DNA from 2 places in the Akkermansia sp. UBA7090 genome. Region 2 is predicted to be linked to the other one. Evidence: riboswitches for the same ligand, from Rfam matches in the RefSeq annotation. Region 2 holds a riboswitch; the other holds the start of a gene.

Region 1 (11,807 bases), on a different contig from region 2:
TTATCCCTTTCCGTCAGCGCTTCAATGACTCTTTGCATCACTTTGACCGAATATTTTTTCATTTTAGGTGTCCATACGGCGTGTTTTCCCTTTTGGGTCCATAAGGACAGATGTTTTCCGGTAAAGCCCGGCTTGTATTCGGCGACGCCTTTGATTTCAGGACAATCCCCCATTAATCTGTTCCAGACCAGGCGGGTAAAAAGTTCTTCCGCATGGGGCGTGCAGTCGGGGCCGAGCGCGCAGGCATAGAGTTCATAGGGATTCACCCTGTTTTCCCGGATATTCAGCACGCTTTTCGCCGCGTGCCAAATGAGATTGTGCTCATTGGGCATCGCTTGAGCCAGTTCCCTGAGCAAGGCGAGTTTTCTCCGGTCGCTGGCGTTTTTGGCCTTGATATCCAGATAACGCTGCCACGCAGGATAATTGAAGGGATTGAATTGACGCGCTTCCCGCAAGAGCAACTCCACATGTTCCTGTTTTTGTGTGCAGAAGGACAGATAATACGTTAAAGCCGATTCTTCCGCATGAGGATGATGAATGAATGAATCGTAAGCTGTCACCAGTTGAACAGGGCCTTTCCAGGGAATCTGAGCGCCGCCGCTGGCCCAATTCCAGCCGCCGAGATTGTTGCCGATTTGCCAGTGGCCATTGGGGTGTTTCCATACGAAGGCGCAGTGTCCCGGCTGTCCAATCGGGTAAGCGGGAACTCCTTTGGAACGCAGGAATCCAGCTGCGCCTTTGGAGACGGCGCCGCATACTCCTCCGTATTCCGTGTAAAGTTTCAGCGTGATGGGTTTGTGGTCATAAAAAGCGCTTCCGGCATGGACGCTGACGCCTTTGTCATTCTTTTTACGGTAGGGAATGAATCCGGGAAATCTGCTTCCGGCTTTCTCCGGCCTGATTTTTTTCCCTGCGATAAATTGCTGTGCCCATGCCAGATCTTCAAGACCTTCTTTTCCCCGGAATACGATGGCCCATTCCCAGGGTTGCAAGGTTTCTGCCTGTGGATAGCATTTGGCGTGGTGATGAGAATCCCGGTAGAAGTTAAATTTGGCGATGCATTCTTCAGGAGAAAAGATGTCTGCGACAAGGCCGGCTCCCAATGCCATGCTGAGTTCAACGGGATTGAAATTCTGATCGCTGGTATTCCAGATTTGGTAAAAAACGGAAAGAGTACTTTTGCCGGCTGGACCAGATTGGGCGAGCATGTTGAATACTTCCGGGTGGCTGGAAAGCCATTTCCTGAAGACCTGATCCTTGAGTTCCTCCTGAGTGAAAGGTTTCCCTCCTTCGGCAGTATTGAAAAACTGGTGCAGGCAGCACAATGCCGCCACTTGAGGGGATTGAATCAGTTTTCGTATTTTGTCGGAGGTAAGCGGGCCGGAATCAAGCCGGCTGCGCAGGACTTCCCGGATTTTACCGGCAATGAAGGAGGACCGCCCTGAAGAAAGCAGTGTTTGTATGTCTGCTTCAGATGAAGCCAGAGCGCCAAAACTCTCTATAGACATGAGCATGCTGAAAAGGAAAAGCCAGAGGATGTTTTTCATAAGGTATGAAAGACAGACTTAAATGCATGGCAACATAAATTGAAAAAATGTCAATAAAATATGATTTTTTTGAATATGAAAAATACATTTCATATTTCGCTTTTATATCAAAATGATATTGACGGCAAAAGGATTTTTTCAAATGGAAAATTGGGGTCATTGGCTCTGAGAGACATTGGATTTTCGGAGCCGAATCCGGGATGATTTTTGTGTCTATCCCTCCCGCAAGATGATGAAAACGGGGTTCCATTCGGAAAAAGAATGGAACCCCGTGCTGAAGCGGTAAAACAGAGATAATAGTTTTCAGGTCAGATGATCTCTGCCATTGTCAAATTCCCACCACGCCGCCGATGGTCTGGATGATGACCTTGGCGACGATAGTCATCAGGATAAGGGCCACGGGGTAGGCGGTGGCGTAGCTGACCACGGGGGCCTGGGAGTCCGTCTTGCTGGCGATGGCTCCCAGGGCCGGGGTGGAGGTCATGCCGCCGCAGATGCCGCCCAGGCATTCCAGAATGTTCATCTTGAAGACTTTCATGCCCACGAAGTAGCCGGCGAACATGCCGGAGCAGGTGACGATGACGCCCATGATGAAGACGGCGGCGCCGTGGGTGGCTACCGTATCCACCAGGTCCGCTCCGCCCTTGATGCCGGCGTCAGCCAGGAAGAAAACCAGCCCCAGATCCTGCAAAAGAAGGCGGGTGGGGCGTGGGATGTAGCCGACGATGGGGCCCAGACGTCCGAAGTGGCCGAGCAGCAGAGCGACGATGAGGGGGCCTCCCGCAATGCCCAGGGAAATGCCCGCGCCGTTGCCGAGGCTGAAGTTGACCAGGCCCAGAATGATGCCCAGGGAGAGGCCGAAGCCCAGGGAGAGCAGGTCCGTCTGGTTCATGTCCTGGCTGCGGTGGCCGATTTTGTCCCCGTATTTGGTAAGGTTTTCCGGGGAACCGACTACAGTCAGCACGTCGTTGCGTTCCAGCGTGGTTTCCCCCGTAGGGACGAAGGTGAAGCCCAGGCGGGAAATGCGGGAGATAATGACGCCGTCCGTACGCAGGGTTTTCAGGTCGCGGAGCTTGTGCCCGGCATAGTTCTTGTTTGTCAGAATCAGTTTGCGGCGCTCCTTCTGGGAGTCCATGGGGTAGGGATTGTCGCATACCTCCCCCAGGAAGGCGATGTCGTGGCGCATGGTGTCGCTGTTGCCCACAATGAGGACTTCCGTTCCTTCCCGGAACGTGTCTTCCGGCGTCAGGGGCATCAGCCTGTCGTTGCGAACCACGCGGGTGACCATGCAGTGCAGGCCGTCCAGCAGCTTGCAGTCCGCAATGTTCTGGCCTATCAGGTTGGGCTGTGTGACGCGGACAAGGCGGGAAATGATGCTGACCTCCTGTCTGGAATGCATGGCTTTGGCCTCCTTGTTGAGGTCAAAATGCAGCAGGCGCGGCAGAAGCTGGACGAAAAGGACCACGCCCACCACTCCGAACGGATAGGCGATGCCGTAACCGATGCTGACGCCGCTGCCGGAGGCTCCCGGCAGGCTTTCCGTGGCGGCCGCCAGCGCCGGGGTGCTGGTGCATGCGCCGGCAAAGATGCCGGAAGATATTCCCGCGGGAATGTTGAACCAGATGCCGAAGAGGCAGGTGAATAAAGCTGACACTCCCACAATCACCGCAGACATGATGGCCAGCTTGCTGCCCTGCTTGGCAATGGCGGAGAAGAAGCGGTTGCCCGCGCTGAGGCCCACGCAGTATACAAAGAGAGCCAGGCCCAGCTGCCCTACGCCGTCGGGAATGGCCAGGCGGTAGTGGCCGGCGGCCAGCGCCACGAAAAGAACGCCGGAAAGACCCAGGTTCAGTCCGTATATTTTAATGCTGCCGAGAGCGATGCCAAAAAAGATGATTCCAAAGAGAACCAGGGTGTTATGTTGGAGCAGAATATCAAACATGAAGGCGGTTAGCGGTTTTGTTCCCTTCCTTGGCGCAGGGCAGGGGAATGCCCTGCGCGGATGGGGATGCGTGCTTTGAAAAAGCGGAGGGGCGGCGTATTTCTTCCGGCCCTTCAATTTCTCCGCAGGTAATCCAGCAGAGTGGCCTGGTCCAGGCAGGACATATAGGGAGTATGGTCGATGCCCTTGTCCATGATAAACCTGGTCAGCAGTTTGCGGGCGGTCGTAAGGAGAACGGCGGGATCCCAGGGCTTTTCCAGATAGTTGTCAATGTGCGCGTCATTGACGGCCTGGATGGTGTCCGCGTGGGTGGCCTGGCCGGTCAGCAGGATTTTGCGCGTCCCGGCAAAACGGTCGTCTTTGGCGATGCCTCCAAGCAATTCTACTCCTGAACCTCCCGGCATGACGTGGTCGGAGATAATCAGTCCCGTCAGTTCTCCGTCCTGGTCGAATTCTTCCAACAGTTCGCGGCATTCGGATGCGGATTCCACCCCTTCCAGGCGGAAGCAGGAATTCAGCGGACGAAGGTCGCGCAAAACGCTGTCCAGGACTTCCGGCTGGTCGTCCACGCAAATGATGTTAATTTTTTCCATGATTGTTGATGGTTGGTATGATTATCGTAAAAACGGTATGGCCCGGAACGCTCTCCAGGCGGATGCGGCCGCCGTAGCTGTCCACAATGCGCCGGACGATGGTGAGCCCCAGCCCCAGGCCGAAGGAAAGCCCTTTCTTTTTGGTAGTGAAGTTGGGACGGAAAATTTTTTCATGCAAGTCCTTTGGAACGCCGGGGCCGTTGTCCGTGACGGAGACCAGAATTTCGCGGGTGGTATGGGATGTCTGGTCCTTGCTGCTGATTTTTTCCACCCGGCATTCTACATGGATGGAAGGGTTGGGGGTATTTTCTATTTTCAGCGCGTCGCAGGCGTTCTGAAGCAGGTTGATCCAAATTTGAACGAGCTCCGTCATATCCGCGAAAATGCCGGGCACGGCGTCCCTGGGAGGCAGGACCATTTCAAAATCAACGCCGCGCAGACTGGACTTGACCAGCGCAACAGCTTCCGTAAGGGAATCCGTCACGTTCACCCCTTCTTCCCGTCTGGTGTTGCCTCCCCCCAGCAGGCGAACGGAGCGGACAATGGCTGTAGCGTGCCGGACAGCCAGTTTCATGTCATGCAAGTCGTGTCCCAATTCCCAATAAGGGAGGTTTTGTTCCAGCTGGCTGAGGAATGGCTTGTCCAGCAGTTCCGGCTGATTCTGTATGTCCGGAATCAGGGCTAGGGCCTTGGCCACGTCCTGGGAAAGCCCGTAATTTTTTTCAAACTGGCGCGCCAGCCTGCGCTGTTCGGAAGTGGACGCGGAGGAAGACCCTTCCAACCCTTTATTGTACAGGGTGTACCGGAAGGCGTTTTCCTGGCGGAACATGTTGTCCAGAGATTCCAGAACAAAGTCCGTTTTACGGGACAGAACTCCCAGGGAATTGTTGAGCTCATGGGCTATTCCGGCGGATAACTGCCCCAGGGTGGCGGCCATTTCAGAACGGTGGAGCATCCGCAGCGCTTCTTCCTTTTCCGCAGTGCGGTCAAAGACACGGGTATTGCGCGCCGCCAGTTCATGGACAATGGCGGGAACAAACTGTTCCAGAAGCGTTCCGTAGCGTTCCTCGTCCACGGCGGGGGTAGCGGTGTCGATATAGGCCAGTTCCAAATCAGTTTCCGCAATGAGATCGGAGGAGCTGCGGAACCATCCAGAGAAGAAACTTTGCACTCCCAAATAGTCTCCGGGGCCTGCCCGGAACGCCTTATAGATTTTATGGGACGTGGAAGCTGTTTCCGGGTCTTCTTTAACGACGTGGCGGTAGGAGACCACGCTGCCGGATAAAATCAGGTAAAGCCTTTTGTTCTGTTCCCCCTGGCGGACGACGCTGTTTCCCTTGCTGATGGCAATAATGCGGTCCGGATCGGAAAAATACGCCAGATTGATGCGTTTTAATTTTTTCTGGAATTCCTCCTGTTCAATGATCATATGGCGCTTTTCCCGTTGATGTTGACCATGCCGGGGCATGTGGCCCCGGCGTGGAACATTATCTTATTTAAAAAGCATGGCATTGGGCAAGAATCATCATCATGACATAGGTCAAAATCATGCCCAGGATGCCCAGAATGACGCCGGAAACGGCCATCCCCTTGGAACTGACCAGGCCGGTGGCATAGGCCAGGGCGTTGGGGGGAGTGCTGATGGGAAGGCTCATGCCCAGGGAGGAGGCGAACGCCACGGATACCAGCAGGGCGGTAACGCCGCCCATAGGGGCCAGATTGTCGCCCATGTTGACGCCGACGACCGCGATAATCGGAATGAGCAGGGAGGCCGTAGCCGTATGGCTCATGAAGGTGGCCATGAACAGGCAGATGATTCCCGTGCCCACCATGAGCGGGAAGGGGGACCATTCGGCAAAGGGAATGGAGCCGATCAGATTTTTTGCCAGTCCGGTGTCTTGCAGGGCCAGCCCCAGGGCAAAGCCGCCGGCTACCAGCCAGAGCACGTCCCAGCCCATTTTCTTCAAGTCTTCCCTGGTGATGGTTTCCGTAATGGCAAAGACGGCGATGGGAATCATGGCGATGGTATTGGAGTCCAGCCCGTGCACTCCCTTGCCCGTTACCCACAGCAGGACGGTAACGGCAAAGGTAACGTAAACGATAATGGCCTTGGGGGTTCTCAGGAATTTACCACCCACCTGCAGTTCCAGTTTCTTTTGGGAGATGGGGAACAGCCACAGCAGGAGAAGCCACGCAATCAGAATCATGACGATGACGAAAGGAATGCCGAACATGAGCCATTTGCCGAAGGAAACGTCCAGCCCCATACCCTGCAGCGCCTTCAGCGCGATTGCGTTGGGGGGCGTGCCGATAGGCGTTCCGATGCCGCCGAGGTTGGCGGCGATGGGGATGGCCAGGGCAAAGGCGGCGCGGCCTTTGTCTTCCGGAGTAAACAGGGACAGCACCGGCGTCAGGATGGCGAGCATCATGGCGGCCGTAGCCGTGTTGCTCATAAACATGGAGAAAAGGGCCGTTACGGACATCAGCCCCAGAAGCACAAATTTGGGATTGGTTCCGAAGGGTTTCAAAAGTACTTTGGCCAGGTTCATGTCCAGCCTGTATTTGGTCGCGGCCGCAGCCAGGAAAAAGCCGCCCAGGAAAAGCATGATGATGGGATCCGCAAAGGTGGCCATTGTGGATTTTTGCTGCATGGTGTTGACAAATTGCAGCCCCTGGATGCGCGAGGTTATTTCCTTGCTGTACAGGCGTCCGGCCGCGGTCTTGAGCTGGGCGGCTATGGATTCCTGCCTGACGGCTTCTTCCGTTTTTCCTTCACGGGACAGTTCCTGCGCGTTCAGATCTATTTTTTCATAAGCGTCCATGAGCTGGAACCCCAGGGTCATCCTCACTTCTTCCGCGTCCAGCTTGGTTTTCTTATTTAGCCGGGTTTCAACATTTTCCTTCAGTTTACCGACTATCTCCGGATTGATCCCTTTGCCTATGGCGTCATCCAGAATGGAGGATACCGCCGCCTTGTCATAACGCTCCGGCATCAGGAATGAGAGAGAGCCGTTGGAGACGCACAGCAGGGACAGGGTAATGACCATCACGGAGGTGGTCCAGATAGGGATGGGTTCCAGAATCCAGAAAAGCGCCGCCATGACGAACATGGCGATAACGCGGATTTCAATAGGGCTTAATTGGATTCCCCATGAAGCGAAAGGCAGGAAGAAGACGACTCCTGCGGCGGCCAGGCTGATAGCTGCCTTGAGCAGCTTGTTTTGGGTTTCACTCATGAATAATAGTTGGTGATATGGTTGGCGGGCGGAAGGGTACTCCCGATTTTACAAATAGAAACTTTTATTTGAAAAAATTATGTCAGAGGGGACGGCTATTGTTTTCCAGAGTTGGAGCCGGGCGTTTTCTCCGTGATGGGGAAGTTGCGCAACCCTATGGGGATGTGCGTATTTAGCAGGGATAAGTCAATCATCCGTTCAGGAGCACCGATTTGGCCGAGCGTTTCCTCTGTATTAAAAAAGTTCTGGAGGTAGTAGGTTCCTTTATAGCCGCGCGACGTCAGATCCCCGCTGATCTGGTTGATTTCCTTTTCCCCGAGAAGGCCGGAGTGGATTGTCGTCCGCACCTCAAACGGGAAATTTCTGTTGATCAGATAATCCAGCGTTTGAGTGAAGAAGGGAAATAAGTCCGGACGCCCGGTAATGGAGCCGAACAGTTTTTCCGGCGCTTTGTAATCCAGTGCAATATAGTCGCAAAGCCCTTCTTCCACCAGCGTTTTCACCACGCCGGGCCGGGTGCCGTTAGTGTCTATTTTGACTGCGAAGCCAAGCTGCCGTATATTGCGGCAGATAGGGATGAGGTCGGGACACAGCGTACACTCGCCGCCGGACAGGACTACTCCGTCCAGAAATCCCACCCGATCTCTGAGAAAATCAAGGTAGTCCGTCCGGTCTCCGGCGGGAGAATCCGTTCCCCTGACCAGAGAGACGTTGTAACAGTACTGACAAAACAAATTACAGCCTCTCAGCCAGAAGATGCAAGCCACCTTATTTGGAAAATCCAGCAAGGTGAGCGGCGTGATGTCTGCTATGCCCCGACCCGTTCCCATCGACTTCGCATATGTTGTTGGGAGAATTATCGCGGCTGTTCCGTTTGGGCGGAGCAGGAGCAGGGGCGGCCCGGTTCCACGAAGTGGACGCGGTCATGGAACTCGCCCTGTTTGCCGGCATTGAAAGTTTCCACAGGGCGGTGATAGCCCATGACGCGCGTGTAAACGGTGCAGCGGGTCCGGTCCTGTGCGTACTTGCTTAATATTTCCTGTTTGGTCATTGTCGTATTGATGGTTGGGTTTTGAAAGTCGGGCGTCTATTGGGAAAGAGGATTTTTATTCATGCCTGTGGATATGAAGCAGCTCCTCATCGCAGAAGGGGCAGTATTCGTGCTCCCCGCGCAGGTAGCCGTGCTTCTCGCAAACGGAGAAGAGGGGGGTGACGGTGAGGTACGGCATGCGGAAACGGGTCAGCACTTTGCGGACAATGTCCCGGCAGGCTTCCGGGGAGCTGATGGCTTCGTTCATGTACATGTGGAAGACGGTTCCTCCCGTGTAGCAGCATTGAAGTTCATCCTGAAGCTGGAGCGCCCGGAACAGGTCGCTCGTGTGGTCCACGGGAAGCTGGGAACTGTTCGTGTAATAACGCTGCCCCACGGGGCCGGCCTGGATGATGTCGGGATAGCGTTTCTGGTCTTCGCGGGCGAAGCGGTGCGTGGTGCCTTCTGCGGGCGTGGCTTCCAGGTTGTACAGGTTGCCGGTTTCTTCCTGGTATTCCTGCATGCGCAAGCGGATGAATTCCAGAATCTCTTCAGCAAAGACCCTGCCTTCTTCAGAGGTGATGTCCATCGTGTCGTTGGAGAAATTGCGCAGCAGCTCGTTCATGCCGTTGACGCCAATGGTGGAGAAATGGTTGCGGAAGGTGGGCAGGTAGCGTTTGGTGTAGGGATACAGGCCGCGGTCATACATTTCCTGAACGAAGGCCCTTTTCTTTTCCAGGCAGGATTTGGCCAGGTCCAGCAGTTCTCCCAGCCTGGCGAACAGGGCCTCCCGGTTTTGTTTGAACAGGTAGCCCAGCCGGGCCAGGTTGATGGTCACCACGCCGATGGAGCCGGTCATTTCCGCGGAGCCGAAAAGGCCGCCGCCGCGTTTAAGCAGTTCCCGCAGGTCCAGCTGGAGGCGGCAGCACATGGAACGCACGGCATCCGGCTTGTAGGCCCGTTCGTCAGGCACGCGTTCCCCGTGTTCATTGACGGTGTACTGGCTGCCGATGAAGTTCTGGAAGTAGGAGGAACCGATTTTGGCGGCGTTTTCAAACAGGAGAGGCACATTTTCCCCTTCCCAGTCAAAGTCTTCCGTGATGTTGACGGTGGGGATGGGGAAGGTAAAGGGCTGTCCGGTGCTGTCCCCTTCCGTGAGAACTTCGTAAAAGGCCTTGTTGATCAGGTTCATTTCCTTTTGGAAATGCTTGTAGGTCAGCTCCGTCAGCTTGTTGGCGCCGCGTTCTCTCGCCAGGGCGAGCAGGTTCGCGTCTTCTATTCCTTTAAAGAGGTGTTCCCCTCCGCTGAAGGGGGCCTGGTCCCGCAGGTCGCGCGGCACAGTCCAGTCAATCGTGACGTTGGTAAAGGGAGACTGTCCCCAGCGTGAGGGCACGTTCAGGTTATAGACGAAACTGCGGATGTCTTTCTTGATGCGGGGAAAGTCTGTCTGGTCCTTGAAAACGTAGGGCGCCAGGAAGGTGTCAAAGGAGCTGAAGGCCTGGGCGCCGGCCCATTCGCTTTGCAGGATGCCCAGAAAGTTCGCCATCTGGCCCAGGGCTTCCCGGAAGTGGCGGGGCGGCCTGCTGTTCACGCGGCTGCGCACGCCGTTGAATCCTTCATTGAGCAGGTTGCGGAGGCTCCATCCGGCGCAGTATCCGGTCAGGCAATCCAGGTCATGGATGTGGTAATCCCCTTCCCGGTGCGCGGCTCCTTCCCGTGCGGAGTAAACCTGGTCCAGCCAATAGTTGGCGATCACTTTGCCCGCCGTGTTGTTGATGAGCCCCGCATTGGAATACGTGGTATTGGAGTTGGCGGCAATGCGCCAGTCGCTTTGGCCGATATATTCCTCTACCGTCTGCTTGCAGTCCACGTAGGTATTGCCGGAATAAAGGCCGCCAAGCTGTTCGCGCTGCATCTTGTGCAGGAAACGGTAGGTAATGAAGGCCTTGGCCGTGTCAAAATATCCGGAGCGGAACAGGGCGCGTTCAATCATGTCCTGAATCTCTTCTACATGCGCGCTGTCCTGATGGCTCAGCTTGGCTTCCACCTCTTCATAGATGGAACGGTTGTAGGCGGTCCCGGAGCTGTGGAAGGCTTTTCTAATGGCCTCTTCAATCTTATAGCCCTGGTATTGTTCCTTTTTCCCGGAACGTTTGATGATGCTTGTTGCCATGGTGGATGTCTCGCTTGGAAAGAGTGGTGACCGCTCATCCGCGAGCCTGGGCAAAAGCCTGGAAAAACCATAGGCAGGGGCCGGCTGCATGCGCGCATCCCCGGAAAGGGGGCATGCTGGAGACCTGTGCGTATGTTCATCCTGTCCGCGGGATGGGGATACGGCAGCATCAGGTCGTCTTCTGGCTTCCGGTGCGACATGTGATGGGGACTTCCCGGCTGCCTGGGCAGCCAGTGTCCGGTCCATCGTCTACCGGTTACAGCGGCGCGTCCGCGACGGATTTTCACCGTCTTCCGTTACCTGCGCTGGAACGCAATGAACCACAGAAAGAGACATCCCGCAAGAAAAATGTATAAATAATGTGTTAAATAATTATTTATATACTATATATAGTATATGAAGGCAGAAAAATGATTGATAACACAGCTTTCTTTTCCGTCATGGCGCCATAGATGCCCCGGCGTTCCTTTTCTGGTCCGGGGGAGAGCGGGAAAGCCGTCAACGGAGAATCTTTTGAGTGGTATGCGGGGCGGTTTGGGACGAGGCTTCTTCCATTCGGTCCGCTGCCGGCTGGGAAGCGGAGGCGCGCCGTGTGCGGGAGTGCCTCGGCCCTTCATTGCAAGTCCGGGTACGGTGGAAGCCTCCGCCTCCTGTTGTTTCTCGCGTGGCGGCCTCTTTTTTACGGATGCGGTTGCGGCGGTGCGGGAACGGGCAGCCATTCCGCCAGCGTTTCCGGCTGGAGGGGGACCGGAGTTTCCCGCGCGTCCGGAGAAGCCAGGTTCAGCTCGTTTCTGACGATTTCCGACCGGATGGAAGCCAGGGAAAGAAGGGTATGGAAGATGTGGTCGTGGGAGACGGCTTTCAGCCGGTTGGCTTTCAGGGCGCGCACCATGTCCGGATAGCGTGAGGCGAAAGCGTCCGAATACCAGATGAACATGGCAGGCCGGTAAACGGGCGGCAGAATATGGCCCTGGAACATTTTTCCTTCCTCGCCCAGCGCTACGCCGTGGTCGGAACAGTAAAAATAAATGGCGGGCCTGTTCTTCAACAGTGCAATCATGCGGTGAATGGAGGCATCCAGGTCCACGATGGAATTATCATAAGCATTGACGGTTTCTTCCAGATGGGCCTTGGGGTCGTCCATATTGCAGGATGCCGGGGTAAAACGTTCCGCCTGCGGGGGGTAGCTGAACGCCATATGGCTTCCGTTATTGTAAATGATGTAGAGCTGCCTGTCGAGGCCGTGGCGTTTCAGGGATTTCTCCATGACCAGGGAGGTGCGTTCC
Region 2 (11,807 bases):
AGAATTTTCCCGTCCCGGACGGCGACGGCCGCATCTCCGGGAGCGCCGGACTGTTCCGCCCCGCCCAGAATGCGGGAAGCGGTCACCAGCAAATCACACGCTTGTTGTTCCATGAAGCAGAATGTACCCCACCGGGAGCGTTCTGGCAACTTCATCTCCCCGGGTTTGGGGATTTCGCGTCCATTTGATATTTCATGTTTGACTTCAAAAGAGAAAACTGCCAAGAATGTATTACAGTTAAATTCACCATTTATCTCCATATGAACAAAACTATACTGTTAGGTTTGGCCATTGCGGCCTCCGTGTCTTCCGCCAGCGCCTATCATGCCGACAAATACGACGGCCAGTTCGGCATGTCCCTGGAAGGGGCTTACGGAATCGCCACCAAAGACGCCATGCCCAACGTGGCCGGCGGCAATCTGAGCATTTTCAACTATATTGAAACCGGCAGCATTGTTCATCAAATTTCCCTGAACGGCGGTATTCTGGCCGGTTCCCACCATCCCAGCGTGCAGGACCTGGGCATCAGCGGTCCTTATACCGCCAGCCTCCGTTCCACCTATATTCCGATGATGGCCGGTTACACGCTGAACCTTCCCATCGGCGACTACACCATGTTCTATCTGGGCGGCAAAGTCGGCGCCACTTACGGCGACGTGAAGACCACCATTCATGGCCTGGAAGACGGCAGCCGTTCCCGCACCATTTCCTCCACCAAGTTCTCCTGGGCTGCCCAGGCCGGCTTCAAGTTCAGCATCTCCAACAGCGCGGACTTCCTGATTGGCTACGAATACTACCAGATTCAGGGTTACAATGATCCCGGCTACCACACCATCAAGCTGGGCTTTTCCTGGAACTTCTAACAACCAGCTATCAGTTTTTACTGCCTTTCGGCGGCTCCGTTACACTGCGGAGCCGTCTTTTTTTGCGCATGAAATGCCAACCCGCACAACAGCGGAAAACAAGGGAACGAAAAGCTGATACGCCTCTTTAAACCGGGACGGCTCTTATCCGGAAAAAGGAGGACTGTTTCTTCCGGGATGTCCGGACGCAACAAGGCCGCCCCTCATTCAAGAGGGAGCGGCCCTGGAAAGTTCAGCAATTCAGTGGATCTTACCTGGCAGGCTTGAACGGTTTGGGAGACGCATAGACTTCATAGTCCTTGATGCGGCCGTTTTCCCGGTTCTGGCGCGGCAGGTAGCGGAATCCTGAAAGTTTCTGCACCTTGCCCAGATCCAGCACGATCATGTGCGGGTGCTGGGGGTTGTCCCCCTGCCACTTGGTATGCCAGTAGGTGGTGGGCTGGTTGTCCATCACCAGGCCCGCCTGGGCGGCTTCCCCCGTCGTTTCATGGGAATCCGCATAAACCACGGACCACTGTTCGCGGGGAAGCAGGTTGCCGGAGGCATCCAGGAAGTTCAGCTCCGCAATAGCGGCATGGGGGCCGTTGTCATGGGCGTTTTTACTGACAATGGCGATGTAACGGGCCTGGACGGGAGCGCGGAATTTGATTTCCTGCTGATCCGCCCCCCTGGCGAAGGTCCCCTTATGCACCAGCTGGCCGGCAGCGGGAGCCACAGGTTTGCCCACGCGGAAGACATCCGCCATGGCGGGGTCTCTGTTGACTTCATAAATGGCTTCCTTCACCCCCTTCACCGTGCCGGAACCTCCGTCCACGTCCAACACCACGATTTCATTTTTCCCAGGTTTCAGGTATTCTCCGGGGCAATAAAGAGCCTGCTGGGAGCCGATAAACCAGAAGCGGCCCAGATTGCGGCCGTTCACCCACACGACGCCTTTCTTCCAGCCGTCCCGCATATCCAGGTAGGTATCCTTGGGATTGGAAACGTTGAAATATCCGCGGTGGAACACGGGCTGGTCGCCCGCCGGCTTCTTGCCGGAGAAGGGAAAAAGCTCCACTCCCTTGCACGGGAAGTTGTAGATAAGGAAGTTTTCCAGCTTTTTGCCGTCCAGCGTGATGGGCCCCCGGATGCCCTTGCGCTCGCCCTGGATCTGACCGCCGAAGTTGATGCGGCCCATGTTTTCCACAAAGATGTCCACCGTGTGAAGTCCGGAAGGAATCACCACGTCACAGGAATCCTGCTTGTAACGGCGATCCGCCGCCCCCTGCCTCTTGCCGTCCACGTAAACGATGGCGCGGTCCTGCATGTTGTTCATCTTCAGTTCTCCTTTCACCGGGCCTTGCACCTTTGTCCGGTACAGGATGAAGCCCAGGCTTTGCCCCAGGGCTTCCATGTGGACGGGATCCTTGCGGATGGCGGGCTGAGGAAGACGGGAGAACATGCCGGCCGTTTCCGTAAACGTGATGGGGGGCAGCTCCATCATTTCCGGCTGGGCGGGAGGTTCGGGAAGCTTGTACGTATCACCGTAATAATCCTGAATGGTCTGGCGGAACGTGCGGTAACGGTCCGTCAGGGTTCCGTTTTCGGAAATGGGGGAGCCGTAGTCGTAATTGGTGACGTCCGGCGTGTAGGCGCCTTCCCAGTTCGCCCCGTTCATGAAACCGAAGGAGGTCCCTCCATGCGCCATGAAAAGGTTGGGAGAAACATTGTTTTCCAGCATCCACTTCAGGTCGCGGTTGAAACCTTCCGTACTGCCGCCATTCTTGGGCTTGCCCCAGTGGTCAAACCATCCCACCCAGAATTCGCCGTTGATGCGGGGCGTTTTGCCTTTGTGCTTTTCCAGATTCGCAAAGGCGCCCTTGGCTCCGCCGCCGAAATTCATGGCGGGAACCACGCCCGGAAGCGTGCCATTCTTGATCATCCAGTCGTTCGGACCGTCCGACGTGAAGGGAACCACGCCCGGAAGTTCTTTCCGGATCACGTCCAGGTGCTTCTTGACGTAATCCTTGTCGGAACCATAGGAGCCGTATTCATTTTCCACCTGGGCCATGATGATGGGGCCTCCCTTGGTGATCTGCAGCGGTTCCAGCATGGAACAGACTTTTTTAAGATAAGCCATGGCCGGTTCCAGAAAGCGGGGGTCCTGGGAACGGACTTTCAAATCTTCATCTTTCAGCAGCCAGCCGGGAAATCCGCCGAATTCCCATTCCCCGCACACATAGGGCCCCGGACGCACGATGACCCACAGGCCTGCTTGTTGGGCTTCCTTGATGAATTCCACAAAATCCAGATTGCCGGAGAAGTCCCATTTGCCCGGTTCCGGTTCATGAGCGTTCCAGAACAGATAAGTGCAGACGGTATTCATGCCCATGGCTTTCATGCGCTGGAACCTGTCTTTCCAGTGCTGGCGCGGCACGCGGGGGTAATGCATTTCCCCGGAAATGATTTTGACGGGCTTTCCGTCCATCAAAAAATTTTCCTGATTAGTGGAAAAGACATGTTTGGCTCCGTCATTGGATTCCGGCAGAGGCATGGGAGCGGCCACGCCAAGATGCCCTGCCAGAAGAAGAACGGGGAAAAAGGATAATTTCATGGTGATGGAATTAATAATTAATTGCAGTAAATGAGATGGGGATTATGATGAAAAACCACCTCCTTTCAATTTAAAAAGAGAGGCGGCCCGGTTTTATTACGGAGCGGAACCATCCTTTCTTTCAAGATGCATTATTTGATGCTTTTCCTCAAACGGAACGCCCCGGCTCCGAGCCTCCAGCGTCTCCCTCTTTATTTCCTCATCCACCCAGTACAGGTGCGACTCCAGAGGATCGTAAATTCTGGGGGAACAGAACCGCGTGGGTGATTCCGGCCAGCGTATCCAGCGCCAGCAGGCGATATGCGTGTAGGGCTCCCTCCAGCCGGGAATCCAGACGCAAAGTTCATGAAGGCGCTGCTGGGCACGGTGAAGGGCCTGTTTCAGGGAATCGGTATCCGGGGCATTGCGTTCCGCATCCAGAGCGGCATCCAGTTCAGCGTCCGACACGGCAACAATATTATTCGTATTGCTTACGGGATTTCCGCGGGCGTCATACGCCAACTCGGAAGAAAATGTTTCATACAGCCGGGGGAACGGCGTCTGCAACGGCCACGCCCACAGAGCCGCCTGATACCGTTTTTCAAAAACCTTACGGGAACAGACACTGTAGGTAAGGGAATCCAGACGCAGGTCCACCCCGCACTTCAGCGCTTCCTGCCGGAGAATGGAACAGACATTAGTCATCAGGGTGGATGAATCCGCAAATGTCAACTCCACCACCAGCCGTTCTCCCCGTCCATTTTTCAGCACGCCGTCAGCCCCCATTTCCCGGTAACCGGCGCGGGCAAAATATTCCATGGCTTTTTTCTTGCTGTATTCCGGCGCTTTCAACGGAAGAGTCAGGTCTCCGTACCCCTCCATGTAGGAACCGAGCCTTCTCATATTCCCGCGGAACAGGGTATCAATCACCATACCCATGTTCACGGAATGCGCCAGCCCGCGGCGGATATCCGGATTTTTCAACAGTTTGTCCGAGCAATTCAGATACAGGCCGTACGGAGGGCAGGCATAATTGGCTTCCTGACTGTATTTATCTATATAGCCCCGGTGCACTTCCGGCTGCTCCAGCCCCGTTTCCCACACCTCCGGCTTGCGGACGTTCATGATGTCCAGATCCCCGCGGCGGAACATTTCTACCGCCCTGTTTTCCATGTTCACAAACACATGCTCCACCTGGTCCGCATTGCAGGAATGGCGGTAATACTTCCTGTCCTTTGCCCACCATTTTTTCACGCGGGCCAGGGTAATGCTTTCACCTATCCGGATTTTAGCGGGAACAGCCATGTAGCCTCCCGTATTTGGAGGGACTTTCCACTGGTAGCGTTCCAGAAACAGAGCGTTGAAATCATGATAAAAACCGGGATGGGCCGGATGAAAATCCGCACAGGCCATGTAAGGCAGCAACGGCCCGCGGGACGGCAGCGTAAGGGCAATGACGGAATCCCCATATACCGTAATCTGGTCATACATGGAACGGAACAGGGTAGTCCAGAACGGGTCCCGGGCAAAACAGGACGTGCGGAGGCAAATATTCAACAGAAAATCCTGCGCTTTCACGGTGCGTCCGTCCGAATAGGCCGCTTCCGGATCCAGATGATAAAAAACGGTTTTTCCATCTGCGGACAGGGCCCAGCGGTCCGCCAACCCCGGAATGGGCCGGAAGGTTTCCGGATGCAACCCCACGAGGGGAAGCCACACGTTGTCAATGGCGGAGTAATTGAAAAAATTTTCACTTCCCGGTCCGAAAGCACGCAACGTTCCGGGAAACGGAGTATTGACCCACAACCGGACCTTCCCCCCCTTGACGGCGCGCGGATCGCCCACCTCCGGCTCTTCCATTCCGGTTTGCCATTCCAATCCGTCTGGCACGTCTTCCAGAGGAAGAAGGCGGATATGGTCTTTCAATAACAGCCTTTTCCTGATGCGTTCCACGGAACGGGACTGTTCCGCCAAACGCCGATCGTCCCCTTCCCCTCGGGAAACGACCAGAAGTTTTTTCTTCCTTTCCCCTTCAGCCAACTCACGGCGCAGCTCCCACTCCACGGCTCTGTTCCAGCGTTCCACAAAACCGTCAAATACGGCAGGCATTCCCCTGCCGTCCATCCGCCCGGAAATCTCATGCCAAACATCCTCTTCCCGCTGGGAAAAGTAGAAGACACCTCCCAGAAAGACGGAAAGGGCCAATGCCCCCAGTATGGATATCCAGCGCAACACAGCTCAGATGACTGCCGCATGTTAACCGATTCCGGGAACTACGGAAAACAGAAAGCCCATCTTCCGCGCGGAACTGTTCACTTCGCCTGAAACAGCCCGCAAAACGGAAGATGGGGGAGCAATCAACAATTAGTAGTGAAAGGAATTAGAATTCGACCGTCACACCGCCGAAGATTCCGAAACCGCGGGCTTCACGCGGGCCGGAGTTATAATCATTCGTCATGATGAATTTCTGGTCAAACAGGTTTTCCAGACGCACATGGAGGGACACATTGTCCGTTGCCTGGTAACGGGCGAACAGGCGCGCCGTAAAGAAATTGTCCAGACGGGCATAGTTGTAGTCCGTGCGTCCCATGGCAGCCGTCACGCCGAAGCCGACCGTCAGCTTTTCAACCGGGGAGGTATAAACCTCTGCGTTGATGGTGTGGCGGGCGGTATTGGCCATCTGGATGGTTTCGTATTTGCCGATGGAATCGCGCTTGGGCATCGTGAAGGTGTAATTGGCATAATAGCCGCTGTTCCACGCGTCCTTGAACTGTCCCTTGAACGCTGCTTCCACGCCGTAGGAAGTGCAGTGGGAATAATTGGTGTAAGTGGTATAGGAATCAGGCCAGGCGCCTACGCTCATGGTGCCGATTTCATCGTCGATACGGGTCCAGAAGCCCGTCACGGAAGCATAATGGCCGTCCGCCAGACGCTGTTCCACGCCCAGGTCGCCGCCCAGGGACTTGGACACCTCCAGATCAGGATTGCCTACATAACCGTAATTGGCCGCATATTGCTCAAAATAGGTGGGCGCGCGGAAACCGGAACCCACAGAACCGAAAATACGGGTGGGAGAATCCTTGCCCGTCACTTTCCAGGAATTGGAATAACGCCACGTAAAATGATTGTTCCAGACGGAATCATGTTCCAGGCGCAGGGCCACGCTGGCGTCAAAGCTGTCCGTGGGGGACCACATTTGCTCCGCAAAGAAGGCAAGCGTGCTTTGCCATTCATCCTTGGCAACGTAATTGTTTTCGCTCATGTAGTCGGAACGGTCCCAGGCCATGCCGGCGATGGTTTTCCATTCCTTGTTCCACGTCAGTGCGTTGCGCCACTCCATCTGAAAGCGGCGGTTGCGCATCACGTTGGGCTGGAAGTCAAATCCGGGAGTATGGCAGGAATAGTCCATGTTGTAATGCCCCACCATGAAGCTGGTGGACCACAGCTTGGAAATCTCCGCATCCACACGCCCTGTCACCAGGTTGCTGCGGTTCTTGTCTTCCGTATTGTACAGATGGGAATCCGGAACGGAAGGCCACTGGCTGTAATCCACATACGGCGTGGGATATTCAAAGTAGGAATCCAGGCGGCGATAGGTAAAGTTCACCTTCACCTTGTCATTGACGTCATAGCCCAGGCGCACGGCTTCCTGCCACTGGCGGAAATCGTTCATGCCTGTCCTGTTGTCATAAATAGCCGGATAGATTGACGGATCGTTTTCCGTAGTTTCAAACCCAACGCCCACAAAATAGGAAAGCTTCTTGATCTTGCCGGATGAAGTGACATAGCTGTTGAAAGAGCCGAAGGAACCGGCCTCCGCAAAAATCCTGGTTACGGGCTCGCCTTCCCCCTCCGGAGTATCCATCGCGACGACGCCGCCAATGGCTCCGGAACCGAAAACGGCGCCCTGCGCGCCTTTCACCACTTCCGCATTGCCCACCGTAAAGAGATTGGTGATGCCCAGCAGCTTGTTGCCGGACATATTGGCATCACTGATGCGCATGCCGTCAACCATGGTCAGGGTGTAGGTCTCCTTGTTCATCCCGCGGATGACGGTATTACTCACGGAACCGCGCTGCCAGGTGCCGCCTCCGTCCAGCGTGAAAACGCCGGGCGTCTGGGAAAGAGCGCCCGTCAGGGTTTCAATGCCCGCCTTCTGGAATTCTTCCGGTTTGATGATGGAAACGGACACTCCGGAGCGATTGTACGGCACGCCCACAAAGTGAGACGCCATGGTCAGTTCCGGCATCACCTGCATGGTTTCCGTTTTGACGGAGGGCTTGGAGTCTTCCTTTTTAGCGGACTCGGCAAGGGAGGACTGGCCTGCGAATGCGCCAAGGCCAACAGCAATAGCGCCCATTTGAAGGGCTTTCTTCGTATAAAGCATGGTTGTAGTGCCTTACGTTCGGTAACTCGCCGAACAGTTGGACAACCTCACAGGCTGGTTTCCTGGCTTGCGAGTCAGGCTCGCTTACAGTGGCGGTACCGCTCCGGATTCACACCGGTATTCCCCATCTATTTCCTGCCCGGCTACGGGCGTCCCTGAGGTCTGTAACCCTTCCCATAAGGGTTCATGGGACGGATGAAATACCAAAGAGACCGGTATGACAAGACAAAAAATTTTTTCTTTGAACATTCCGCCGTCTTAAGAACGTTTCCTCGTTTCAGCGCCTCTCTTTTCATCCCTCTTTTCCATACAGGGCGTTCCATTTTTGTCTTGTCACTCCCGGCGCATACAGGACATGATGCGCTCATGACGCGCCTTGTTCCCACTGTTCCGGGACTGGGAAGATTTCCCGTTTCCGGCGAAGCCTCCGGTTCTGAGGAATTCCGAATTTGCAAGGCGTTTCCTTTCTTTCTCCGGTACGGGCAGACCTTTGGCGCGCCGGTTCCAATCACTGTAGCATGAACGTTTTTTCACATGGCGGAGACTTAAAATCCCTGGCGGCGGAAGCCTGCCGCCCGGAACGGGATATTCTAGACTTCAGCGTCAACCTGAGGCCGGAAGGAATGCCGGAGTTCATCGCCTCAGCGCTGTGGAAGGCCATGGAAAACGCGGTACCCTACCCTTCTCCGGACATGGCGGATTTGCGTGATCTGGCGGCGGTTCATTATGGGATGCCAGCCGGCTGCTTTGCATTTGGGAACGGGGCCAATGAACTCATTCACGCCCTTCCGCGCGCATTAAACCTGAAACAGGCCGTCATTCCGGAACCCGCTTTTTCCGAATACAGGCTGGCCTGCCTGCGCCACGGCACGGATGTTCTTTCCATCCGGACGGAGGAACGGAATTCCTTCCTCCCGTCTCTTCGCCGTCTGGCGGAACAGGCAGCAAACGGAAGCGCCGTTTTTCTGGCGAATCCCGCCAATCCGTCCGGTGGCCTGCTGGACGCAGCGGCCCTGTGCAGGGCCGTTCAGGGCCGCCCTGAAGTCATCTGGATCATTGATGAATCTTTCATGGATTACGCAGAAGGGACGGAATCACTGCTCCGGGAAGCATCCCTCCTGCCCAACCTGGTGGTGCTGCGCTCCCTGACCAAGTTTTACGGCATGGCCGGCGTCCGGTGCGGTTTTTCCATCTGCGCAGCTCCGCTCGCAGAGCGGCTGCGGCAATCCCTGCCCGCCTGGAACGTGAACGCCTTCGCGGCGGCGGCGGTGAGGGCCGCTCTGGAACACCCCTCTTCCTGGGCGGACAGGGAACGCGCCCGGAACCGGGAACGCCGGGATGACCTGTTCCGCAGGCTCTCCTCCCTGCCGGGAGCCGCCGTACTCCCGTCTGAGGCCAACTTCCTGCTCTTCCGCCTGGCAGGGGCGCCTCATGGCCTGGCAGCCCGGCTCCTGAAAAAATACGGCATCGCGCTGCGCGACTGTTCCAATTATCCGGGACTGGAAACGGGCGGCTGGTTCCGCTCCGGCATCCGCACGCCGGAGGAACACGCCCTGCTGGCAGAAGCCTTGCGCGCCGAACTGGCGGGAAACGGCCCTTCCATTATCCGTAAATCGCCCAGACCGGCCCTGATGATTCAGGGCACCTGCTCCGATGCGGGAAAAAGCGTGCTCACGGCAGCCCTGTGCCGCATTTTCCTTCAGGACGGCTACCGGGTGGCCCCGTTCAAGGCGCAGAACATGGCCCTCAACTCCGGCGTAACTGCGCTGGGAGAGGAAATGGGCCGCGCCCAGATAGTGCAGGCCCAGGCCTGCCGCGTTGATCCGGATGCCAGGATGAACCCCATTCTTCTCAAGCCCCATTCCAATACCGGCTCCCAGGTGATCGTGATGGGGCGGCCTGTAGGCAGCATGGACGCGCGGGAATACTTCACGGCCAAAAGGCGCTTCTGGCCGGACGTATGCAAGGCATACGATTCCCTGGCGGATGAATATGAACTCCTCTGTCTGGAAGGGGCCGGAAGCCCAGGAGAGATCAACCTGAAATCAGCAGACGTGGTCAACATGAACATGGCCCACTACGCGCGTGCCAGGGTTCTGCTCGCCGGGGATATTGACCGGGGCGGCGTATACGCCTCCTTTCTGGGAACGTGGATGACATTCGCCCCGTGGGAAAAAGAACTGCTGGCGGGGTTCGTGGTCAACAAATTCCGAGGAGACCCGGATCTGCTGGCCCCTGCGCACAGCTACATGCGGAACCATACGGGCAAGCCCGTGCTGGGCGTCATCCCGATGATGCGGGACATCAACATTCCGGAAGAAGACCGCGCCACGCTGCCCCCTGGCCACGGGGAGCACGGGAAACATGCGGATTGCCTGGATGTGGCCGTGGTCATGCCCGCCCACGTCTCCAACTTTACGGACTTCGCCCCGCTGGCGGCGGAACCGGACGTCCGGCTCCGCCAGGTGCGGACACGGGAAGAATGGGGAAATCCGGACCTGGTCATCCTGCCCGGCACTAAAAGCGTGGCGGCGGATCTGGCCTCCCTCCGTTCCGCCGGGCTGGAAGACCTCATCCGCCGTCATGCCGGAAAAGGAAAATGGATTCTGGGCGTCTGCGGGGGGCTGCAAATGCTGGGAACGGACATTCTGGACCCGCTGCACATGGAATCCCCGGAGGAGCGCACGCCGGGGCTGGGGCTGCTGGAACTTTCCACCACCTTCGCCGCCGCCAAAACCCTGCTCAACGTGCGCCGGGCAAGCACGCCGCTACCTACTCCCGCCGCAGGCTATGAAATCCACCACGGTGTTACCCGTCATCAAGGAAGCTGCGCCCCCATCATGTTCCGGGAAGACGGTTCCCCCTGCGGCTACGGCAAAGGCCGCATCTGGGCCACGTACCTGCACGGCATGCTGGACGGAGACCAATTCCGCCGCGCGTTCATCAACATGGTCAGGAAAGATTCGGGGCTGAAGGCCAACCCAGCCCTGCACACCGCTTATGACCTGGACGGAGCGCTGGACCGTCTGGCGGAGGTAGTCCGGAAACATCTGGATCTGAAAACCATTTACCGAGCTCTCCAACTGAAACGCTGACCCATGTTCCCGTGCCCGTTCATCCTGCCTGCGGCCTTCCTGCTGGATATTCTGGCGGGAGAACCGCCCAACAGGCGCCATCCCGTCTGTCTGATCGGCCGGTGCGCGCGCCGCATGGAAACACTGGCGAGGCAGAGGTGGGGAGGAACTTTTCATGCGGGAATGGCGGCGGCGCTGGCAACCTGTATCCCTGCATGGTTCGGATGCGCGGCGCTCTTCCTCCCCTTTTCCTTATTATCCTCCCTCCGTGCATTCTGGATTCCGTCCGTTCTGGTCATTTACATCTGCATGGCCCCGCGCAGCCTGGCCGAGCATGCCCGGAACGTGGAAAACGCCCTGCGCAGCGGGAATGATGGAGAAGCCCGACGCTCCGTCTCCATGATCGTGGGGCGGGATACGGAACGGCTGGACCGTCACGGCATGGCCAGAGCTGCCATTGAAAGCGTGGCGGAAAATCTGACGGACGGCGTCTTTTCCACCTTGTTCTGGGCCGCCGCAGGCAGCCTGGCCGGGGGCTTCTTCGGCGCGGCCTTTGCCGCGCTGACGCACCGCGTTTTCAATATTCTGGACGCCATGTGGGGAAAAAAGAACGACCGGTACAGACACTTCGGCACCTTTGCCGCACGCACGGACGATGCTCTCAATTTCCTACCCGCCCGCCTCATCCTGCCGTGCATTTCCCTGGCGGCCCTCTTCGTGAAGAAAACTTCCGCCCGGAGGGCGCTCACCACGGGCTGGGCCTTCCGCCGCGCCCATGCCAGCCCCAATTCCGCCTGGAGCGAGGCGGCTTTCGCGGGCGCGCTGGGCCTCCGCATCGGCGGCCCGGTCTCCTACAAGGGAATTCCCGCGGACTATCCGTGGATAGGAACCGGGCGCACGGAAGCTACCGT

Evidence for each region. Region 2 has a riboswitch for cobalamin ahead of B3075_RS09040 (TonB-dependent receptor plug domain-containing protein). Riboswitches for the same ligand answer to the same signal wherever they lie in the genome.
Region 1: it holds a riboswitch for cobalamin, as region 2 does, so the genes downstream of both, B3075_RS00355 (ribonucleoside triphosphate reductase) here and B3075_RS09040 (TonB-dependent receptor plug domain-containing protein) in region 2, are expected to answer to the same signal.

Annotation. Positions count from the first base shown of each region.
Region 1 covers NZ_DKYW01000002.1:23,660-35,466, forward strand. Annotated here, with positions in the region: gene B3075_RS00310 (hypothetical protein) at 1-992, opposite strand, end outside; gene B3075_RS00315 (hypothetical protein) at 1,020-1,445, shown strand; gene B3075_RS00320 (hypothetical protein) at 1,471-1,797, opposite strand; gene B3075_RS00325 (aspartate:alanine exchanger family transporter) at 1,876-3,489, opposite strand; gene B3075_RS00330 (response regulator) at 3,603-4,082, opposite strand; gene B3075_RS00335 (ATP-binding protein) at 4,069-5,511, opposite strand; gene B3075_RS00340 (SLC13 family permease) at 5,579-7,318, opposite strand; gene B3075_RS00345 (anaerobic ribonucleoside-triphosphate reductase activating protein) at 7,414-8,148, opposite strand; gene nrdD (anaerobic ribonucleoside-triphosphate reductase) at 8,175-8,369, opposite strand; gene B3075_RS00355 (ribonucleoside triphosphate reductase) at 8,425-10,521, opposite strand; cobalamin riboswitch at 10,677-10,861, opposite strand; gene B3075_RS00360 (phosphoethanolamine transferase) at 11,201-11,807, opposite strand, start outside.
Region 2 covers NZ_DKYW01000025.1:180,917-192,723, reverse strand. Annotated here, with positions in the region: gene B3075_RS09060 (amidohydrolase family protein) at 1-113, opposite strand, end outside; gene B3075_RS09055 (porin family protein) at 261-863, shown strand; gene B3075_RS09050 (beta-galactosidase) at 1,114-3,456, opposite strand; gene B3075_RS09045 (extracellular solute-binding protein) at 3,553-5,670, opposite strand; gene B3075_RS09040 (TonB-dependent receptor plug domain-containing protein) at 5,816-7,822, opposite strand; cobalamin riboswitch at 7,858-7,994, opposite strand; gene B3075_RS09035 (cobyric acid synthase) at 8,341-10,917, shown strand; gene cbiB (adenosylcobinamide-phosphate synthase CbiB) at 10,921-11,807, shown strand, end outside.